Regions from separate parts of the Photorhabdus stackebrandtii genome, predicted to be linked through region 3. Evidence: predicted binding sites of a transcription regulator. Region 3 holds the regulator's gene; each other region holds the start of a gene.
The links. The regulator LexA, encoded in region 3, represses DNA repair genes until DNA is damaged. The targets are predictions, from matches to a motif close to TNCTGTATGTACATACAGNA.

Region 1 (7,927 bases), on a different contig from region 3:
AGCTCTGGCCCGATCCCCCGTTTAACCTGAGAGTTGCCTGTGATAACCGTTGCAGAAGCTGCTGCCGCAATATCTTTTTGTGCTGTTTCAGGCGTGAAAGTGCAGGTGTCACTGCTGTCCTGCTCGTTGCCTGCCAGCACAAATTTTGGCGCCGCTTCAACAGCAAGCTCAGATTTAGGTTTAAAATTATATTCAGAAGGAATTTCAAACAGGTAACGAACAGGTTTATCACTGTTTTTTTCATGTTCTTCTGCTAATGACTGAGACCATACGGCGTCATCAGATATACTTACCTGAATTTCAGGTTCAGCATCAATATCAGCCATACCAATGGTTGGAATATCAGATTGATGTTTTTCTTCAACTTCTGCTTTCACTGATTCTGGTTCATCCAGTTCAGCTTTTGCCAATTCCGCGGCTGAAGGTGCTGTAAACAGCACATCATCATGATCAATATCAACCGCTGTAAATTCGGGTTCTGTTTTACCATTGGTGGAATTCTCCGGCTCAATAACCGTTTCACCATATGGGGTATATTCTTGTTCATGACGGCTGCGATTGGTAATAAACCCTATCGCTCCAAGAATCATTGCCCCAGTTTTTTCAGCAATCGTCAACCATGACCAACCAGTAAATAGCGTAAACCCAATTGCCCAAACACACAGTAAGGCCAGCGTCGCACCTAATTCATTAAACCAAGGTAACATCGCACTGCTAAACAAGCTGCCAATAATACCGCCAGAAGCAAAGTAATGGAGATCATCAACATTCAGCGCAGCTAATCCACATGAAGTCAAGACGATTGCCAATGCACCAATAACGCGCAAAGCAAGCACAAAGAAATCGACATATTCTCTGTCATCATGTTGTCTGAAAGCAGTCCAGCAACCCAATATCATTAGTGGCGGGATGGCATAAGCCAGTATGCCAAATGCCGAAAACAGCGTATCGGCCAACCATGCACCAACACCACCACCCAAATTATGGACCGGCTCATGCCACGCAGTCTGAGACCAACTTGGATCAGATGGGTTAAAACTGACGAGTGCGACCATCAGATAAGCCGCTAAGATAACAATGACAAGCAACACAGCTTCCAACAGCCTGCGCCCACTACTAAGTCTCTTCAACCTAATATTTTTATCTTCTGTATATTCCTGGCTCAAGAAAGGCTCTCCAGGTTTCCTGTTGATTTAACGGAACAACGCCGAGATAGCTCAGCGTTGAAACTGTATGCATAAACAGGAGTGTACCTAAGTTCTTCCAGTTTTGCACCTGTACATTTTTTTTGGCAGGATTTCAGCGAGTCTTAATGACCAAACGGTTACTCTGCTTCACTTCTTCCATCACAACATATGTGCGGGTGTCATTAACACCTGGCAAACGCAGCAAAGTTTCGCCCAGTAACTTACGATACGCTGACATATCGGGTACACGGGTTTTCAATAAGTAATCGAAATCACCGGAAACCAAATGACATTCCTGAATCTCTTCCAATTTCTGCACAGCAGCATTGAATTGTTCAAAAACATCTGGTGCACCACGGTTTAGGGTGATTTCAACAAACACCAGCAACGATGCATCCAGATAATGAGGATTCAACAATGCGGTGTAGCCAGTAATAAACCCTTGACGCTCCAAGCGACGCACACGCTCCAAGCAAGGAGTCGGCGACAATCCTACCCGTTTAGACAGTTCTACGTTAGAAATTCGACCATCTTTCTGCAACTCATTGAGGATATTACGATCTATACGATCAAGATCTTTTCCCGGACGTTTTTTATTATCTATCATCTTTTGATCTCTCTTTATTTTCCTACACCCATAACATTTTCCCCTATCTCTCTTTGAGTTTGAGCTGGAAAAGATGTCTTAAAGTTAAAGCCTCGCTCTATCAGAGTAAAGCAGCTCACAGGCCATTTTCTTCGTGCTGCACAGAGAGGATTATCCGCATATCGATTTGTCGATTTTTATGGAAACGAATTTAGCGAGGTGGATAATTATCTCTTACAGTGATGTTTTCGCAAATGCACAGCCGATTGTCAAAGTAAATGAGCAAAAATCAGAACAACCTGTGGAACAAATTTTCAGTTAATCGTTTCGATAGCTTACCATTGATTAAAAGTGAGCAAATGAAATACAAACAGCACTAAAAGAACACTTTTCTCAGGTTAAAGTCATTGCCAGTTAATATCTATCGGTAAAATCGTTAGTAACATGAGTCTTTTAGCTTTTTTTACCCTCCTATTTCTCCTACAATCGCTCAATATACGATATGCGATAAATGGAAATGAGGTATTCATGAGCACCGCCAAACACCATAAACTCATTATTCTTGGCTCCGGCCCGGCAGGCTATACGGCCGCAGTTTATGCTGCCCGGGCAAATTTAAATCCAGTTCTTATTACCGGAGTTGAAAAAGGCGGTCAGTTGACTACAACCACGGAAGTCGAAAACTGGCCCGGTGATCCTGAAGGTCTGACCGGCCCAGGGTTAATGGAACGTATGCACCAACATGCTGAAAAATTCCAGACCGAAATCATTTTTGACCATATTCAAAAAGTTGACCTGCAAAACCGTCCTTTCCGTCTTTATGGTGATGAACAAGAATATACCTGTGACGCACTGATTATCGCAACAGGCGCTTCTGCACGTTATCTGGATCTGCCTTCCGAAGAAGCGTTCAAAGGCCGTGGTATTTCAGCCTGTGCAACCTGTGATGGCTTTTTTTATCGTAACCAGAAAGTTGCTGTGGTCGGCGGCGGTAATACCGCGGTAGAAGAGGCTTTATATCTGGCAAATATTGCAGCAGAAGTTCACCTGATTCATCGCCGTGATACATTCCGTTCAGAAAAAATCCTGATTGACCGTCTGATGGATAAAGTTAAAAACGGCAATATTGTTCTGCACACTGATCGTACTCTGGATGAAGTGCTCGGTGATGAGATGGGCGTTACAGGTATCCGTCTGCGCGATACCCAAAGCAATACAACAGAAGAATTAGCTGTCACCGGTACATTCATTGCTATCGGCCATACTCCTAACACCGCTATCTTTGCAGGACAATTGGAATTGGAGAATGGTTACATTAAAGTTCAATCCGGTTTACAGGGTAACGCTACTCAAACCTCAATTCCCGGTGTATTCGCCGCCGGTGATGTGATGGACCACACCTATCGCCAGGCAATTACATCCGCCGGTACAGGCTGTATGGCCGCCCTTGATGCAGAACGTTTCCTGGATGGGCTGGCAGCGCAATAAACTCTTTTTCTTTCAAGGCGCTATTCCGGTAGCGCCTTTTCGCATGTAACATATCGGTAGGATGCTGACACTAATCCAGCCTTTTGATAATCAGAATTTTTTCCTATGGACAAAACAAAACAGTATGAATTAGTTCGCTGGTTGAAGCAGCAAAGTGCTCCGGCCCGGCGCTGGCTCCGCCTGTCCATGCTATTTGGCTTAATCAGTGGATTGTTGATCATCACTCAAGCCTGGTTACTGGCCTCAATCCTGCAAGCTTTAATCATGGATAACATTCCCCGCGAGCACATCATGGATAAATTCTGGATGCTGACGACAACTTTCGCTCTGCGGGCAATAATCAGTGTTATCCGGGAACGGATCGGTTTTATTTGTGGCAAAATCGTGCGCCAGAAAATCCGCGCGATGGTATTGGATAAGCTTGAACAACTTGGCCCAGTATGGGTTAAGGGCAAACCGGCAGGTAGCTGGGCCACGATTATTCTTGAGCAGATAGAGGATATGCAAGATTACTACTCTCGCTATCTGCCACAAATGTATCTCGCAGTAATGATCCCTATTCTTATCCTGATCACCCTATTTCCTGTTAACTGGGCTGCCGGGCTGATTTTGTTCGCGACTGCTCCGCTTATCCCCCTGTTTATGGCACTGGTTGGTTTAGGCGCCGCAGATGCCAACCGGCGAAACTTTGTCGCGTTGGGACGGTTAAGCGGTAATTTCCTTGATCGTCTGCGCGGGTTGGAAACGTTGCGCCTGTTTTATCGTGGCAAGGCAGAAGTACAACAAATCAGCGAATCTACTGAAGATTTCCGCCGCAAGACAATGGAAGTTCTGAGAATGGCGTTCCTCTCTTCAGCGGTGCTGGAATTCTTTGCTGCTGTTTCTATTGCCGTCGTTGCCGTCTATTTCGGTTTCTCCTATTTAGGTGAACTTAATTTTGGCAGTTACAGTATGGGCGTGACCCTGTTTGCTGGTTTTCTGGTATTAATCCTCGCCCCGGAATTTTTCCAACCACTGCGTGATCTTGGTACTTATTATCATGCTAAAGCACAGGCGGTTGGCGCAGCCGAATCATTGGTGACTTTGCTAAACAGTGAGGGTGAACATGCACCTACGAGTGGCGATAAAACGCTAAGTAGCCAAAGTTCGCTGACGATAATCGCTAATAATCTGGAAATTCTGGCTCACGATGGCAACCCGCTTGCCGGCCCATTGAATTTTACTATAGAAAAAAATCAACGGGTTGCATTAGTTGGACAAAGCGGAGCAGGTAAAAGCTCACTCTTGAATTTATTGTTAGGGTTCCTGCCCTATCGTGGCTCAATACAAATCAATGGCACTGAGCTGCGTGAGTTAGATCCACAGAAATGGCGTGATCAACTAAGCTGGGTTGGGCAAAACCCACACCTGCCTGAGCAAACTTTGCTTGATAATCTTCGCCTGAACCAATCGAATGCGAATCAACAACAAATCTATCAGGTTATGGAACAGGCATACGTCACCGAATTTGTTAATGATTTACCTGAAGGGCTGAATACCATCATTGGTGATAATGCAGCACGGTTATCTGTCGGCCAGGCCCAGCGTATCGCGGTTGCCCGCGCCTTATTGAAACCTCGCCAATTATTATTACTGGATGAACCTGCCGCCAGCCTGGATGCTCATAGCGAACAACGGGTTATGAAAACACTGAATCAGGCATCTCATCATCAGACGACCCTGTTAGTTACCCACCAACTGGAAGAAACGCTGGAATATGATCAGATCTGGGTTATGGAAAAAGGGTTAATCATTGAACAGGGAGATTACCAGACACTGAGCCAATCTCAAGGGGCATTCGCCCGTCTGTTATCTCATCGGAGTGAGGAGCTTTAGTTATGCGTGTATTGCTTCCTTTTCTGGCGCTCTATCGCCGCCATTGGTTTCTTATCAGTTTAGGTATGGTTCTGGCGATTGTTACGTTACTCGCCAGCATAGGCTTACTGACGCTGTCTGGTTGGTTCCTTGCCGGCACTGCGTTGGCAGGTTTTGCCGGACTTAATACATTCAACTATATGCTACCAGCCGCAGGTGTCCGTGGTGCTGCTATTCTTCGTACTACTGGACGCTATGCTGAACGTCTGGTCAGCCATGATGCAACTTTTCGTGTACTGGCACATTTGCGAGTATTTGCCTTTCAGAAAATTTTGCCACTTTCACCAGGAGGAATCGCCCGTTTTCGCCAGGGTGAATTACTCAACCGGCTAGTTGCTGATGTTGAAACGTTGGACCATCTCTATTTACGGGTAATTTCACCGATATTCGCAGCCATTGTCGTTATCATCGTCCTCACTTTCGGCCTCGGTTTTCTGGATCTCACATTGGCCTATACCCTTGGCAGTATTATGCTGACTCTACTGATCCTGCTGCCATTTGTATTTTATCACTCAGGTAAACCCATCGGTCGCGATCTGACTATTCTGCGTGGTCAATACCGCACCCAACTCATGGCAATATTGCAGGGGCAAGCCGAATTGATGGTATTCGGTGCTCTTGGCCGCTTCCGGGAATCGATGGCGGATGTTGAATCACGTTGGCTAAAGCGTCAACAACAGCAAGCTAATCTGACCGGCTTGTCACAGGCAATTATGATTTTTGCCACCGGTATGACCGTCACATTAATCCTGTGGATAGCCGCTAATGGTGTGGGAGATAATAGTCAGCCAGGCGCTTTGATTGCTCTGTTTGTCTTCTGTTCGCTTGCTGCTTTTGAAACCCTAGGTCCTGTCGCGGTTGCATTCCAACATCTGGGACAAGTCATTACCTCTGCAACCCACGTTTCCCAATTGATGCAACAAGAACCGGAAGTGACTTTCCCGGCATCAGGGCCGGAAAGTTCAGAGCAAGTCATTATTAATATTAACGATCTTAGTTTCACTTACCCCAGGCAGCCATTACCTGTCCTGAAAAATATTTCTCTCTGTTTGAAAGCGGGAGAACATATCGCTTTGTTAGGAAAAACAGGTTGTGGTAAATCTACATTGCTACAGTTACTAACCCGTGCCTGGGATGCCGATTCAGGCACTATCTGTCTGAACCAACATCCTATTACTGTTTATGATGAACCAGCTCTGCGCAGTATGATATCGGTTGTTCCACAACGTGTTTATGTATTCAGCCATACGTTGCGTGAAAATTTATTACTGGCAAAACCAAACGCCGCCGATAATGAGCTGAAAGCTGTACTGAAACAGGTAGGTTTAAACAATCTGCTGGAAACCGATGAGGGGCTTAACTGCTGGATGGGCGAAGGTGGCCGTCAGTTATCCGGCGGTGAACAACGCCGTCTGGGAATTGCCAGAGCGTTACTACACTCAGCGCCACTCATGTTACTGGATGAACCAACGGAAGGGCTTGATGCGGATACTGAACAGCAAATTCTGTCCCTGCTGCGCCAACATTGCCAGCATAAGACATTGATTATCGTTACCCACCGTCTGTACAGTCTTGACCATATGGACCGTATTTATGTCATGGATGGAGGCGCCATTATTGAACAAGGGCAGCATAATGAGTTACTGGCTCGTCAAGGCCGCTATTATCAGTTTTATCAGCGGCAATATCAGATTTGTCCTGAATCGGAGCTGTAATACACCATGCCAATAATTCAACTGGATGATGATTCATGTGACTTCCCTCACCCAGCAGAGGCATTAATGGAGCCGAACGGCCTGCTGGCAGTGGGCGGAGATTTATCCCCTGAACGGTTGAACGCAGCTTATCATCAAGGAATTTTCCCCTGGTTTTTACCCAGTGAAATACCGCTTTGGTGGTCACCTGATCCACGTGCGATAATCATGCCGGGTGAATTGCATACTGGCCGGACATTACGCCGGTTTCTGCGCAATCATCCATACCGCATTACGGTAAATCACGCTTTTGAACAGGTGATTTATTACTGTGCTCAACGGCAGGAAGGAACCTGGATAAGCAAGGATATCCAACAAGGTTATCAGGAGTTACACCAGACAGGAAAGGCACATTCGGTAGAAGTCTGGTATGGTGAGCATATTGTTGGCGGCTTGTATGGAGTCAGTGTTGGTACTTTATTTTGCGGTGAATCTATGTTCAGCCGAATGGAGAATGCATCTAAATGTGCTCTTGTTGCTTTCTATCACCATTTTTTGCGATACGGTGGTGAATTGCTTGATTGCCAGGTGCTAAATCATCACACTGCTTCAATGGGAGCAAAGGAGATCTCCCGGAAAGAATTTATTCAGTATCTTTATCAATTCAGAAACCGGTCATTAAAACCTGGCTGCTGGTTGCAACAAGTACTGGAATTATAATCAACATTTTACCAACCAATGTTGATTATGGCGGGAATGCAACCATGAGTTATTTGCAAATATAGTGGTTTAAAAGACAACATTCCTTTACATAATGAGGGTTTTTCGGCATTATCTTGCCGGTTAAAAACGATGGTTATTAAACTTAGAGGATTAGATGGCCAAAGAAGACAATATTGAAATGCAAGGTACCGTGCTGGACACGCTGCCAAATACTATGTTCCGCGTTGAATTAGAAAACGGGCACGTAGTCACTGCTCACATCTCCGGTAAAATGCGTAAAAATTACATCCGCATCCTGACAGGCGACAAGGTTACAGTTGAGCTGACCCCATATG
Region 2 (7,927 bases), on a different contig from region 3:
TTGTCTGGTGAGTATGACTTAATAGCGACGTTCGCTAATGCTAGTGCATTGTTGTATGAACGCTTGCATGACGTTAACTGGGTCGGTTTTTACCTGGTTGATGGTGATACATTGGTTCTGGGGCCATTCCAGGGAAAAGTCGCCTGTGTGAGAATACCTGTTGGCAAGGGGGTATGCGGAACTGCTGTATCAGAAAAGCGTATTCAGCGTGTTGATGATGTTCATGCATTCCCCGGTCATATTGCCTGTGATGCTGCCAGTAACGCTGAAATTGTGTTGCCATTGATTGTAAACGATAGAATCATTGGTGTATTGGATATTGATAGCACGATTCTTAATAGATTCGACGAAAAAGACGAATTTGGCTTACAAGCCCTTATTGATGGGCTTTGTGCTCATTTAGAACAGTGCGTTGTGCCGAAATATGTTGAATTGAATGTAACTTAACATATGGATAACGTGGCATTTATCAGCAACGCTATTATAATGACGCCAGTTCATGCCTATGCTGGTTGGCAAAACCGTTGTAATCAGGAAATTTCATGGAAAATCAACCTAAGTTGAATAGTAGTAAAGAAATTATTGCTTTTTTAGCTGAGCGTTTCCCGCTCTGTTTCGTAGCTGAAGGTGAAGCCCGTCCTTTAAAAATCGGTATTTTTCAGGATATCGTTGAACGTATCCAGGACGAAGAGTGTTTAAGTAAAACACAATTGCGCTCTGCCTTGCGTCTGTATACATCAAGCTGGCGTTACTTGTATGGTGTTAAAGAGGGCGCGCAGCGTGTTGACCTTGATGGTAATTCATGCGGTGAACTGGAAGCGGAACATATTCAACACGCTCTCCAGCAACTGACTGAAGCCAAAGCACGGGTTCAGGCACAGCGTGCAGAGCAGAGAGCTAAAAAACATGAAGCTGAAAATGAGGCTGCCGGTGAAAAAAATGAACGGCCTGTAGCCAAAAAGCCAGCTCCTCGTCGAGCCAATAATACTGAGGGGGAAAAACGGCAGCCACGCCAACAAAATCGCCCTCAGCAAGCACGTAAACCGGCGGCTAAACCTGCTCAACCTGCACCAACTCAGATCGCCGATGTTTCATCGCTGAAAATTGGTCAGGAAATTAAAGTAAGAGTGGGTAAAAGCTCGATGGATGCTTCTGTGCTTGAAATCGCCAAAGACGGTGTACGGGTACAATTGCCTTCCGGTTTAGCGATGATTGTACGCGCAGAACATTTACAGTTCTGATACGGAGGCCGACCTGGGCATGAACATATTCGTCAGACTGGCTTTTGTCTTAGGCGTTTCAATTTTTGGTACTTGTTATGCAAATACAAACAGTCCAGCGGCTGTTCCTGTTCGTATTGAACAACTGCCTGTATTGAAGCAAGAGCCTCAGCACTCAACAGTAAGCGAGCGGGTAACATCCCGCTTCACTCGCTCTCATTATCGTCAATTTGATTTAAATGGTGATTTTTCAGCAAAAATATTTGATCGCTACCTTAATATACTGGACTACAGCCATAACATATTACTGGCGTCAGATGTAGTTCAATATGATGATAAGAAAAAGTTGTTAGGCAAGGAACTGGAAACCGGGAATCTGGAAATCCCGTATGACCTGTTTAATTTGTTGCAAAAACGCCGCTTTGAGCGATATCAGTACGCTTTATCTCGCCTTGAACAGCCAATGAGTTTTGGTGGTAACGATACAATTGATGTTGATCGTTCTAAAGCCCCTTGGCCACAGAATATCGAAGAGTTAAATAAACTTTGGGATGCTAAGGTTAAATATGATTGGCTCAATCTCAAACTCACCGGTAAAGACGATAAAGAAATTAAACAAGTGCTGACCAAGCGCTATCAGTCTGCGTTAAAACGCCTGACACAAAGTCAGAGTGAAGATGTCTTCCAATTGATTATGACGGCGTTTGCCCGTGAAATCGATCCTCATACCAATTATCTTTCACCACGCAATACTGAACAGTTTAACTCAGAGATGAGTCTCTCCCTGGAAGGAATTGGTGCTGTTTTACAGATAGATGATGACTATACCGTCATAAATTCTATGGTTGCCGGTGGACCTGCCGCCAAAAGCAAAGCGTTAAAAGTGGGTGATAAGATTATTGGTGTCGCTCAGGCAGGGAAATCCATGGTGGATATTATTGGCTGGCGTCTGGATGATGTGGTTGCACTGATTAAAGGCCCTAAAGGCAGTAAAGTACGGCTTGAGGTTATTTCTGATACCAAAGGGGCAAAGCCACGTACTATCACTTTGACTCGTGAACAGATCCGTCTGGAAGATCGGGCGGTAAAGATGTCAGTCAAGACAATTGGTAAAGAGAAAGTGGGCGTTCTTGATATTCCAGGTTTTTACGTTGGCTTGACTGACAATGTTAAAACTCAATTGCAAAAACTGACTAAACAGCATGTCAGTGCTATCGTTATTGATCTGCGTAGTAATGGTGGTGGAGCACTGACAGAAGCGGTTTCTCTGTCTGGCTTGTTTCTCCCAAGCGGCCCGATTGTGCAAATCAGGGATAATAATGGGAAAGTCCGCCAGGATTCTGATACTGATGAAGTGGTGTACTATAAAGGGCCTTTGGTTGTCCTGGTAGACCGTTTTAGTGCTTCTGCTTCTGAGATTTTTGCCGCAGCAATGCAGGATTATGGACGGGCGCTGATTGTTGGTGAGCCAACGTTTGGTAAAGGCACGGTTCAGCAATATCGTTCTTTGAATCGTATTTACGATCAAATGATGCGTCCTGATTGGCCATCGCTGGGTTCTGTCCAGTATACGATTCAGAAATTCTATCGTGTGAATGGTGGTAGTACCCAGCGTAAAGGTGTTACACCTGATATTGTGATGCCAACGGGGATTGATCCGGCAGAAACAGGGGAAAGTTTTGAAGATAATGCTTTGCCTTGGGATAGCGTTCCTTCTGCCCGTTATACGGGATCTAAAGTTATTGCGGGGTTAGTTCCGCAGTTGAATATGGCTCATAGTGCCCGCATCGCGGATGATCCAGAGTTCAAGTATATAAATGAAGACATTGCGCACTATAAGGCAATGAAAGAGCATAAGAACATTGTTTCTCTTAACTACGCACAAAGAGAGAAAGAGAATAAAGAAGATGATGCTTTAAAACTGAACCGGATTAATGATCGCTTTAAACGCGAAGGTAAAAAACTGTTAACTTCACTGGATGATTTACCTAAAGATTATCAGGGGCCGGATCCCTATCTTAATGAATCAGTGAAAATTGCACTTGATTTGGCGCACCAACCTGCCGAGAAAATGTTAGCTAAATCTAAGTAGAGTGATTTTCAAACAGCTCGTTAACGATATTCAATGCCGTTCACTTGATGTTTTGAGTGAACGGTGTATTGGACTTCCAATATCCATATAAACGTTGCTTTTTGAGCAGTTCTCTCTTTTCAGGAATGATGAACTGTTTCACATTTTCTCAGTGTTACCGGGTATCAGAGTATTTTGCTTAACCAATTAGTGTTAGGCTGATACCGGTTTTTTATGATTTTGTAAAGTTGTGTTGATTTTATCGCTTGAAGAGTTAAAAACCTTGAATATAGCAAGAACAGCCTTATTTATAGATTAACTCTGAAAGTGCATTGATTATTAATAAAGGAAGCCGGTTTTTATGATGCGAATTGCTTTGTTCCTCCTCACTAACCTTGCTGTTATGTTGGTGTTTGGGATAATACTATCTCTGACAGGAATTCAGGGAAGTAGCGTACAAGGTTTAATGATTATGGCTGGCCTGTTCGGCTTCGGTGGGTCGTTTATTTCCCTGCTGATGTCCAAATGGATGGCCTTGCGTTCTGTTGGTGGTCAGGTCATAGAACAGCCAGCGAATGAAGTTGAACATTGGTTAGTCGAGACTGTTCGCCGCCAGGCGGAGCAGGTCAATATTACGATGCCACAGGTTGCAATTTATGCTGCACCAGATATTAATGCCTTCGCTACCGGTGCTCGTCGTAATGCTTCTCTGGTCGCTGTTAGTACTGGTCTGTTGGATAATATGAGCAGGGCAGAAGCGGAAGCCGTTATTGCCCATGAGATTAGCCATATCGCTAATGGTGATATGGTGACGATGACTTTGCTGCAAGGGATAGTCAATACCTTCGTTATCTTCATTTCCCGTCTGTTGGCTCAGGTTGTATCAGGTTTTCTGTCTGGTAACAATAGTGAAGAAGAGGGTAACTCTTCTGGTAACCCGATCGTTTACATGGTTGTTTCAATGGTGCTGGAAATCGTATTCGGTATTCTGGCAAGTATTATTACGATGTGGTTCTCCCGTTACCGCGAATTCCATGCAGATGCAGGTTCTGCTAAGTTGGTAGGTCGTGAGAAGATGATTGCTGCTTTACAGCGTCTGAAAACCAGTTATGAGCCGCAGGAAGAAGGCAGTATGATGGCATTCTGTATTAATGGTAAATCCAAGACGTTCAGTGAGCTGTTTCTGTCTCACCCACCATTAGACAAACGTATTGAAGCTCTGCGTAGTGGGCAGTACCTGAATAAATAATATTGTGAATAAGATAAAAAAGCCGAAGAATGATGTATTCCTCGGCTTTTTTTATGATTTTTGAAATTCAAATCATAGCTGATTTAATTCAACTTCATCTTCCTGATTGAAGGTGGTTTTATCAGTTTGCCCCATTAACTGGCTGGTAATTGTACCGGCGGTCATTGAACCACTCACATTCAGCGCAGTACGGCCCATATCAATAAGAGGCTCAACAGAAATCAACAGTGCAATTAGCGTTACAGGTAATCCCATTGCAGGTAAGACAATCAGTGCGGCAAATGTAGCACCGCCACCCACACCAGCAACGCCTGCGGAGCTGATAGTCACAATACCAACCAGTGTTGCAATCCATACAGGATCAAATGGGTTTATGCCTACTGTCGGCGCAACCATGACTGCCAGCATGGCAGGATAAATCCCGGCGCAACCATTCTGACCAATTGTTGAGCCGAAAGATGCTGAGAAACTGGCGATAGATTCCGGTACACCGATACGGCGTGTCTGGGTTTCAACATTCAGTGGGATACTGGCTGCACTTGAACGGCTAGTGAATGCAAAGGTCAATACCGGCCAGATTTTTTTGAAAAATTTAAGTGGATTGATACCGGTGAGAGAGAGCAGAAACCCGTGAGCAACAAACACCAGCGCTAGTGCAATGTAGGATGCGATAACAAAGCTGCCCAGTTTCGCAATTTCGTGGATATTAGAGTTGGCGACAACTTTGGTCATCAGAGCCATAACACCGTATGGCGTCAGGCGCATAACCAGGCGAACCAGTTTCATTGCCCATGCTTGCATAATATCGATAGCGGCTAATACACGTTCACCACGTTCGCGGTCATCTTTCAGCATTTGTAGTGCAGCAATCCCCAGGAAGGTCGCAAAAATAACAACACTGATAACAGATGTTGGATTGGCGCCGGCTAAATCAGCAAATGGGTTTTTAGGAATAAAAGATAAAATTAACTGCGGCACAGACAAATCAGAGATTTTGCCTATGTAGTTGTTTTCGATAGCCGACAGGCGTGCTGTTTCTTGAGTTCCTTGCACCAGACCTTCAGCAGTCAGGCCGAATAGGTTAGTAATAATGATACCGATCAGCGCTGCGATCATCGTAGTGAACAGCAGGCTGCCGATGGTTAGAAAACTGATTTTTCCCAGAGAAGATGCTTTATGCAATCTGGCAACAGCGCTTAGAATAGAGGCAAATACCAGCGGCATAATCACCATTTGCAGAAGTTGTACATAGCCGTTACCTACAATATTGAACCATGAGATTGATTCTTTCAGTATGGTATTATCAGCTCCATAAGTCAGTTGTAGCGCCAGACCAAAAATAACGCCAATGGCGAGGCCAAAAAGAACCTTTTTTGACAGACTCCATTGGTGTGAACTGGCTTTTGACAATAGCAAAAGCAGTGCTGCGAAAACGAGCACATTTAGAATTAATGGTAAGTTCATCCACAAACTCCAGATTTTAATTATTGAGGGAGTTAAGCTGTATTAATCGAGTTAAGTTATAAACTTATACCCTACAGCAAGTAATTGAGAATATGGTACCAGCTAAGGTTATCGACCCTTATAATTAAATAGAATTTGATATAATCATCATGGCAATTAAGATTGATTTTTATGCGACTATAACATTGAAAATATTTTCGAAGGTTATTAAAAGCACAATTTTTTGATGTGATCTATATAAATAAATATAGAATATTCAATATCTTCTGGCAGAAAAATGGCGATGACAATCAGTAAGGCAGAAATAAATCTTTCTGCTTTCTTATTTCCTTGTTTGCCAAGTATCGGCAGGCAGAAACGTATCTTTATTGGCCATAACAGCGGTACACCAGCAGGTGTCAGCATATCTGCTACCAGATGACTTAGGTAGCCAACAATCATGGCATGGAAAAAATCGGTTGGTACAGGCCATTTTTCTGGTATTTTGAGCCAAAGTAAAGCAATACCTAATGCAAGAGCAAGTAGACTGTGGGTGAATCCTCTGTGGCCACATAGTTTGGCAATTGGAATGGAGATAACCCTGAATAATCTGCCCAGGGTTGAATTTGGGTGATCTATATCTGGTAACAATGCAGTAAGCAGCACGCCTGGTAGCATATGCAACCAGTCACCATTGGCTATTTCAGGTGTTATTTCAAGTTTGTGCGCCATAATAATACTGGCAACTGAAAATAAAAGATGCCCTTCCCCGGTCATAAATTCCTCTGACTAATAACTGTCTATCCATACAGTTGGCGAAGTATAGTGGGTTTTATGCGGGTAAGATAGGGGGTGAAAAGCAAAAATATCTTATTCTAACCACATGAGCTAATCAAGAAGGTAAAAGGTATGCCGGTTGTTACTACTGATGTTATCGCTAACGAATTCGGGCAACGCTATGACAACGTTATACACTTGAGTAGATCACTATCGTTGCCAGTTCATCGGCAAGCAGAAAAGGTAAGATGTACGACGACTGTTTGCATATTGCTAAGTATAAGCACGTTCCGACAGAATTCCGATGCTACGATTTACTGACCGATACAACATTTGTCATTTTTGTCGTATATCAAGGCTGGTTTATTCTGGGGACTATCTATGCAATAGGGGCAATGGCAAAAGCTGAATTTCAGAGTAAACAAGAAACGTTATTATAAAGAATAAAATGCCATTTTATAAAATTCTACAAGATGTGTTCATGAAGTTCTTTGATAGAGTATTGTGTAAGTTTTTATGGTGTGAACTCTCTTATTGTTTGATTTATAAAGATAATGCTGTGTTGGTAGTGATTTGTTTTTAGCTAATATATAATTTTTCTTCGTCAGAGACTGAGTATTTAGTCCAATTTCATACCGGAGTGATTATGATCCCACTACAAACAGAAAGAGCAGCCCCTCTAATTTAATTCATTTTTTAAATTTTACATTAGAAGGGGAAAATATGAGTTACTCAGAGATTGATATAAATCGCTGGAATAGGAAAGAGCATTTCTTGCATTACCGTAATATCGTGCAATGCGGATTTAGTCTAACAACAAAAATTGATATTACCCATTTGTTATCTTCGTTGGTGGAAAAACAATATAAATTCTACCCAACCATCATTTATTTAATATCAACAGTTGTGAACTCTTACTCTGAGTTCAGAATGGCTATAAAAGATGAAGAATTAATTGTATGGGATAGTGTCAATCCTGCGTATACAATCTTTCACAAGGAAACAGAAACATTCTCAGCGATTTGGACTGAGTTCAATTCTGATCTGTCAGAGTTCATGAAAAACTATTCTGCTGATTATGAAACCTATAAAGATGATCTTTGCTTTTTTTCTAAACCAGAACTACCTGAAAACCACTTTCACATATCGTCTGTGCCGTGGGTGAGT
Region 3 (7,927 bases):
TGACCATCACAACAAATTGTTATCCAACTTCTTTGCTCAGACAGAAGCGTTGGCATTCGGTAAAACCCGTGGGCAAGTGGATGCTGAATTTGCCGCTAGTGGTAAAACTGTGCTTGAAGTCGGGCATGTTGCACCATTTAAAGTGTTTGAAGGAAACCGTCCGACGAATTCCATTTTGTTGCGTGAAATTACCCCATTCAGTTTGGGTGCGTTGATTGCCATGTATGAGCACAAAATATTTGTACAAGGGGCGATTCTCAACATTTTCACCTTTGACCAATGGGGAGTTGAGCTGGGTAAGCAACTGGCTAATCGTATTTTGCCAGAACTTGAAAAGGGTGAAGAAGTTGCCGATCATGATAGCTCGACAAATGGGTTGATTAACCGCTTTAAAGCATGGCGTTAATCACTTATTCTGAATTAGGGATTTAATTTGTATGAGCGAATTGTGTTGAACATAATTCGCTCATTTTTGGCAAGCATTATTTACAGAATTTGTCATAACTTTTTATTCTGTATACCTACAACGTGGTATTCTCTGTGCCCATCAATTGTACGACCGGATAAAAGAAATTTGTCTTAATGGAAACTCGCATGTTAACTGACTCGATCTTAACAACTGCGCCTATTCAGTGGGTTTCGGTGGATTCATCTGGCTTGCCTGATGAGATTTCAGATTGGCTGATGGAGTTGGGATCAATGACCCGCCGTTTTGAACAATACTGTGACCATGTTCATGTTGTACCATTCAGAGAGTCTTTTATCACAGTGGAAGAACTTTTCGATGAAAGTGAGCATTTGCTAACTTGTCAGAGGTACTGGCTGCGTGAGGTCGTGTTATACGGTGATAATATCCCCTGGTTATTGGGAAGAACGTTAATACCTGAAGCAACATTAACCGGTCCTGATGAAAATCTGGTTGATTTAGGAACAGTCCCGCTTGGGCGATATCTTTTTAGTAGCAATAAATTAACACGGGATTATATTCATGTAGGACAACAGGGGAAGCGTTGGGCAAGGCGATCATTGCTGAGGTTATCAAGCAAGCCATTATTATTAACGGAAATCTTCTTGCCTGAATCACCTGTATACAAAAAATAAAATTTAAACAAGGGGGAAACAGAAGTGGCGGGAAGTATGACGCAAAGTAAATGGCAGGCCTATTGCCGTTTAGTGCGTATTGACAGACCCATAGGTTCGTTATTGTTGTTATGGCCAACATTTTGGGCTTTATGGATTGCTGGGAAAGGTATTCCGGATATGCACATATTGTTGGTCTTTACTGCCGGTGTGTTTCTGATGCGTGCAGCAGGATGTGTCATTAATGATTTTGCTGACAGAAAATTTGATGGTTATGTCGAACGTACAAAAGCACGTCCCCTGCCCAGTGGTGCTATCAGTGAAAAAGAGAGTAAGATCCTGTTTGTTGTACTGGTGCTGATCTCTTTCGGGTTGGTTCTGGCGCTGAATAAGATGGCTATCTGGTTGTCAGTCGCTGGGTTAGCTTTGGCTTGGTTTTATCCCTTTGTTAAACGGTTCAGTCATCTTCCTCAGTTTGTATTGGGAGCGGCTTATGGCTGGTCTATCCCAATGGGATTCGCTGCGGTTAGTGAGTCCTTACCACTAGAATGCTGGCTATTATTCTTGGTTAATATCTTGTGGTCAGTTATTTATGATACACAGTATGCCATGGTTGATCGTAACGATGATCTGAAAATTGGTGTTAAGTCTACTGCTATTCTGTTTGGTCATTTCGATAAGCTGATTATTGGCTTGCTACAACTTGTTATGTTGCTGGTTTTGCTGTTGGTGGGTTATATGATGAATTTGGGCGGCATCTACTATTGGTCATTGTTGCTTGCCGGTGCCTTATTTATTTATCAGCAGAAATTGATTGCAGGTCGGGAAAGAGAGCTTTGTTTCCAGGCATTCCTCAATAATAACTATGTTGGTGTGGTGTTATTTTTGGGTATCTTCTTCAGTTACGTTTGATATATCTGGTGATAATGGGGAAAACCCATTATCACCAGGATGTTAAAAATTATGTTTCTTTAGTTGTCTCTTCTGTATCGTTGTGTTCAGCCGGCAAACTGACACTCTCGATAGTCAGACGGATTTCAGGTGACATCAGTTCACTCAATACCTGATACAGCTCCTGAGTATTTGCTGTAATCACATCACCACTATCACTGATATACCCTTCTTCACGCAGTGTATTTACCGATGTGGTGAATACCGCTTTGTCGAAGAATTCAGGTGCGTTAATGCCATGTAATACTGACAGACGTTGTGCCAGCCTTCTGCTCTCTTTTTCCAGCGTACCCCGGCTGATTTCCGGGTTGGCATTCAGTAAAGAGAGAGTGATGGCATAACGTTGCAGTGTTTCGCGGACACCGGCTGCCAGCAATTGCAATGGGCGAATACGCGCTGGATTCAATACCAGCATACCTTGCTCTTTGTTGCAGATAAGGTTCTGGCGAGTAAGCTCATTAACCAAGATATTAACCACTTCCCGCAGATCTGCTTTGCTGTAACGTATAAACAGTTCTGCTTTGAGTAAGGGATAAATGATTTCTACCTGGCTTAGTAATACTTCACGGCTGATACGGCGATGATCAATAACGATGCAGGCAATTAGTGATGGTAGTACCAATAAATGCTGGATATTGTTGCGGTAGTAGGTCATCAGAACTGCACGCTCACGCGGCAGGATAATGATGTCGCCCATACTGTCTTTGTCTACCTCGAACTTATCCATTTGCAGAGCGTGTTCTAACAACTCTTCTGCAGTTTTCTTTGGTACAGTAACATCGGTTGTATAAGGCGCGTTGCGCATGAGTTGTATATAACAATCCAGTTGCTCAAGCAGTTGCTCACGAGTAAGTGCTCGCTGACGTGATGACAGCAGGGCAGTTGAACACAGGTTGATTGCGTTAGCCGCCGCGGCATTGTTGATGTTCACCATAATTTTCCCGGCCAGCTTACTGACGGTTGGGTTAACCCATTCAGGACGGTGAAACTCTATTGGGTCAATAGAATCACGCCAGTCAGGAACATGGTGATTAAGATATTGGATCAACGGGATAGGTTCACCAAAGTTTACATAGCCTTGCCCCAAATTACGAAGTTTACGCAAACCGCGTATCATCTGGAAAAAGCTCTCTTTCTCTTTGGTTGCTCCCCGCAGCTCTTTGGCATAGGTGGCAACTTCCATCACATGTTCGTAACCGATATAAATTGGCACGATAGTGATTGGGCGTGATTCACCTCTCAACATTGCTTGTAACGTCATGGTCAGGGTGCCCGTTTTGGGATCAAGCAAACGACCTGTCCGGGAACGACCACCTTCCATAAAGTATTCAACAGAATAGCCGCGTGCAAATAATTCACCCAGATATTCACGGAATATCGTGGCATAGAGTTTATTGCCTTTAAAAGTGCGGCGGATGAAAAATGCACCAAGGCGGCGGAATATCGGCCCTGCCGGCCAGAAATTCAGGTTGATGCCCGCGGCGATATGGGGCGGTACCAAACCCTGATGATAAAGCACATAGGAGAGCAGCAGATAATCCATATGACTACGGTGGCAGGGTGCATAAACCAGTTCGTGACCATCCTGTGCCAGACGACGAATGCGTTCAGCATTGTGAACATTGATCCCCTGATACAGACGGTTCCATGTCCAACCAAGTACACGATCTGACAGCCGTACTGTTTCATAAGAGAAATTCGCGGCAATCTCTTCCATCATGTTAACGGCATTCTGTTGCGCTTTCTCATGGGAGATTTTCTTGTTGCGGGCCTCATCAATAACGGCTTTTTCTATTGCTTTTGAAGCCAGCAGCTTATTAAACAGCTCCTGACGAACAGGCAGACGCGGACCCACCGCCGCCAGGCGTTGGCGTGAATAGTGCATTCGTGCCACGCGAGCTAACTTATGAGCAATAGTCTTGTCTGTGCCATGCTCAGTTGCCATATAACGCAGAGATACTGTGTTTGAAAAACGCACAAAACTGTCCCGGCCCAGCCAGAGAATGGCGAAGAATTTTTGGATACCATTAAGCAGCCGCAAATGTGGGGTGTTGTGTCCTTCACGTCCGGGTGAACGACCAAACATGACAGAAACTGGCAGCATTTGAATATCCAGGTTTGGATTATTACGATGCAGATCCAGATAAGCATGGAAAATTTTTACGGATTCCTGCTTTGGCGCGCAATAGCGGAATACGCGTGGGCCATTATCGATAAATACATAGCCCGGAAGCTCAGTATCACCTATCTCCAGTGAGTTTAAAGGGTCCGGCAGATCCTGCTCAAGACATTGCTGACGTAATGTCAGTAAGTCTGCTTTGGAGTGATACGGCAAGACGTACAGAATAGGGCGTGTCGTATCGAGCCGTAATTCGGTAATGGGATCTGTAGGAATAAGTTTGCTCTTTACCAGTATTTTCAGTGGTAAATTCAATAATTTATAATATATTTTACGCCAACCTGACATAAATAACTTGAAGCCTCTTGTTAGCAACACGTCGCAAGCATATCAGAAACAAGTGTTGAGATCTGTTATGTTAAGACGATAATAAAAGTTAAAAGTGGCAAATAACCTCACATTTGGTGTGAATAACTTATGGCAAATCAATCCAAGGGACTGACCCGTATCATCAAAGCAACTGTATATTCGATGAAAGGTCTCAGGGCTGCGTGGCAAAATGAAGCGGCTTTCCGGCAGGAAATAATTGCGGCGATATTGGCGGTGATTGTTGCATTTTATCTGGATATCAGTGCAATTGAACGCATTTTGCTGATTGGTTCAGTGATGCTGGTGGTGATTGTGGAGATCCTGAACAGTGCTATTGAAGCTGTTGTTGATCGTATTGGCAGTGAATTCCATGAACTATCCGGTCGGGCGAAAGATATGGGATCGGCGGCGGTCTTTCTGACAATGATGCTGTCGTTAATTGTCTGGAGTACCATTCTCTGGCGCTATTTTGTGACCTGATTTAGTTAAATAATGAGTCATTATACTATAATGGGCTGATTTTCTGCCCTGGCAGGTTCCCAATCGCTATTTACCTGTATATACTCACAGTTTAACTGTATAAACACACAGGAGGTGAAATGAAAGCACTTACCGTAAGGCAGCAGCAGGTTTATGACTTGGTGCGTGATCACATTTCGCAAACGGGTATGCCACCAACACGTGCTGAAATTGCATCACGTCTTGGTTTTCGTTCACCTAATGCGGCTGAAGAGCATTTAAAAGCATTAGCTCGTAAAGGGGTGATAGAGATTGTTGCCGGGGCATCCAGGGGTATCCGTTTACTGCTAGAAGAATCTGGTTTACCGTTGATTGGTCGTGTAGCCGCAGGTGAACCACTGTTGGCGCAGGAGCACATTGAAAGTCGTTATCGGATTGATCCCGCACTGTTTAAGCCAAGTGCGGATTTCCTGTTGAGAGTCAGTGGTATGTCCATGAAAGATATTGGGATTATGGATGGTGATCTGTTGGCGGTGCATAAAACACAGGATGTTCGTAATGGGCAGGTTATTGTTGCCCGTATTGAAGATGAAGTGACTGTAAAACGTTTTAAACAGACTGGAAATAAAGTTGAATTGTTGGCAGAAAACCCTGAGTTTAAGCCAATCGTGGTGGATCTGCGTGAACGGAGCCTGACAATTGAAGGATTAGCCGTTGGGGTGATTCGTAATAGTGATGGATTTTGATAGTAAAATATCGAATCGTTATTTTTTGTTTTTTATCAAAGAGTTAAAATATTCCGGCAGAATCATGTTATTGGTTTATCAATATGATTATCTTGAACGTGATTCTGCTGTTTCCTGTTGCTATTTACAGGTTCTCTATTTCTTTTTTATCTCAATACTGTGGTCGTGCTGGCATTCATCCCGCTCAGTACAGGATTCAATTTCTGCACAAGAGGAACATAAACCATGTGCTTCAATGACTGTATGGCGTAAACTGAATCCGGCGGTTTTTGCTAACTGTTGAATAGCGGATTCAACGGCTCCACCATCCCGTTCTGTGACAGAACCGCAACGGTCGCAGATAAACATTGCTGAGGTGTGGCTTGGTTGTTCGATATGGTGGCACAGCACATAACTGTTGGTGGATTCTATTTTATGAATAAATCCCTGTTCCAGCAGAAATTCCAGTGCCCGATATATTGTTGGTGGTTTAGCTTGTGGTTCTGCTTCTCGCAATAAATCCAGTAAATCATAAGCACTGATTGCGCCGGGTTGCTCTGATATCAGACGCAAAACTTCAAACCGCTGCGGAGTAAAGCGAACTCCCCGTGCCAGGCAAATAGCTTCGGCTTGTTCCAGTAACTTTTTTTGGTTAATCAGTTTCATTGCGCCCCTTACAGCCAGCATGATAACAATATTAGGATGTTATCATGTTTCTGCGATAGAAAATATTCTCCAGAAAAGTTCATTGTGTTTGTCCCCTGATAGAGTTAATTTGGTTAAATTGATACTTAGCAGCAAAAATAATGTTTTCTTGAGGTTTGTGATAATACAGATAAGAATTATCATATATGGTAGATAATTTTCGGAAAGGAATCATTTATGATGAAAGAACTTTTACAAAATCAGCCTCATTATAGGCAGTTTCCTGCGAAAGGCTATCAGGTAATAAAGAATATTATCTGTGAAAAAAGAAAGTTACCTTTTCTGAGTTCATTATACGCATTGATTAATATTTTATTTTTAATTGCAGTCTGTATGGGGATTATATTATCTGTGGCAATTGTATTATTTATAATAGATAATGTATCCGTCCCTGCTACAGACTATTTACTTTTGGCACAAGTAGTCGGTGTAGCATTATTTTCAGTAATGTCACTTTCAGTTATTATTTATCGTATTGTTAAACGCCCTGAATGGGAACAACGGCGCTATTATCAACAGGCTGGTTTATCTTTTTTACCGGAAGAAAAGCGCCAGGCATTGCGGTTAAACATTGTTAGTGACTATTGGCTGGGCTTTTGGAGTGAAACTCTGGAGCATTATCCTTTACAGTCACGGGTTGTTCATGATAACTATCGTTACTGCCTGCTCCCATTATCCTCTATTCAGGAACATCAATCCCAACTATACAGTGACTGGGGAATTATTGATGAAGAAGGTTATATGAAAATGCTAACTGATTTGTGGGGTGGGGTACATTCAAAACATTTTGCTGTTGATGCTGCGCTTAGTGATGGCAAAATGTTTAAAGTTCTTGCCAAATTAGTTGAAGTAACACCTGACTCTATTCGTAAATGTTCTCAAACTGTTAATAGGCACCCACCTGCATTGGTGTGGGGATTTGATTTGTGGCTTGCAATTGTTTTAAGCCGTAATTGTTTTTGTGCTGGTTATATCAGTGAAGAAGTGGCATGGAAAAATATGCTGAAAACCGCTGATTATATTTATGAAATCTTTGGCAGCTTTGACGAATTTCATACAAACTTACGGTTGGGTAATGCCTACTGGAGTAATGATTTTGACAAGAGTAAAGAGCTGCTAGATCAGTTTAATTATTATAAATTATATTGTGACTGGCCAATTGCCAGCTTGCCGTGGCCTGAGCCAAAAGGTGTTATTATGGAATGCCAAATGATGACAGGTTTTTCTGCATTAGTAGAAGATGTTTTACGCAGTAGAATGGAAGAACAACAAAGGTATGAAATTGATCTCACGGAGCCGTCAGTATCTCGTATACTCCATTAATATTTATATGAAACATTTCCCCTTGAAGAATACCTCAGGGGGAAGGTGAGAATTCTATTTTACCGGTTAAATTATAAAAACCATCGTGGTTAACAGAATTTACCCCGCTTCCTTATAATCACCTATTTTAAATGAAACGGGGCTGATATTTACGTTATTAGTTAATGAGTTAAATTAAACTGATAAACTTTCTCTC

Region 1: C5470_RS01955 (DNA translocase FtsK 4TM domain-containing protein) is a predicted target of LexA. The motif match lies at 1,228-1,247, and genes of this name have one in related genera.
Region 2: C5470_RS05680 (metal-dependent hydrolase) is a predicted target of LexA. The motif match lies at 6,778-6,797, and genes of this name have one in related genera.

Annotation. Positions count from the first base shown of each region.
Region 1 is NZ_PUJV01000002.1:92,461-100,387, forward strand. It holds gene C5470_RS01955 (DNA translocase FtsK 4TM domain-containing protein) at 1-1,166, opposite strand, end outside; gene lrp (leucine-responsive transcriptional regulator Lrp) at 1,300-1,794, opposite strand; gene trxB (thioredoxin-disulfide reductase) at 2,302-3,261, shown strand; gene cydD (heme ABC transporter permease/ATP-binding protein CydD) at 3,367-5,136, shown strand; gene cydC (heme ABC transporter ATP-binding protein/permease CydC) at 5,139-6,890, shown strand; gene aat (leucyl/phenylalanyl-tRNA--protein transferase) at 6,897-7,589, shown strand; gene infA (translation initiation factor IF-1) at 7,747-7,927, shown strand, end outside.
Region 2 is NZ_PUJV01000005.1:24,783-32,709, reverse strand. It holds gene C5470_RS05705 (GAF domain-containing protein) at 1-447, shown strand, start outside; gene proQ (RNA chaperone ProQ) at 543-1,241, shown strand; gene prc (carboxy terminal-processing peptidase) at 1,261-3,312, shown strand; gene htpX (protease HtpX) at 3,653-4,540, shown strand; gene C5470_RS05685 (L-cystine transporter) at 4,613-6,004, opposite strand; gene C5470_RS05680 (metal-dependent hydrolase) at 6,212-6,760, opposite strand; gene C5470_RS05675 (hypothetical protein) at 7,009-7,200, shown strand; gene catA (type A chloramphenicol O-acetyltransferase) at 7,484-7,927, shown strand, end outside.
Region 3 is NZ_PUJV01000015.1:73,027-80,953, reverse strand. It holds gene pgi (glucose-6-phosphate isomerase) at 1-406, shown strand, start outside; gene ubiC (chorismate lyase) at 595-1,101, shown strand; gene ubiA (4-hydroxybenzoate octaprenyltransferase) at 1,138-1,992, shown strand; gene plsB (glycerol-3-phosphate 1-O-acyltransferase PlsB) at 2,042-4,498, opposite strand; gene C5470_RS13790 (diacylglycerol kinase) at 4,628-4,999, shown strand; gene lexA (transcriptional repressor LexA) at 5,119-5,724, shown strand; gene zur (zinc uptake transcriptional repressor Zur) at 5,860-6,369, opposite strand; gene C5470_RS13775 (DUF1266 domain-containing protein) at 6,586-7,731, shown strand; gene C5470_RS13770 (lactate oxidase) at 7,901-7,927, opposite strand, start outside.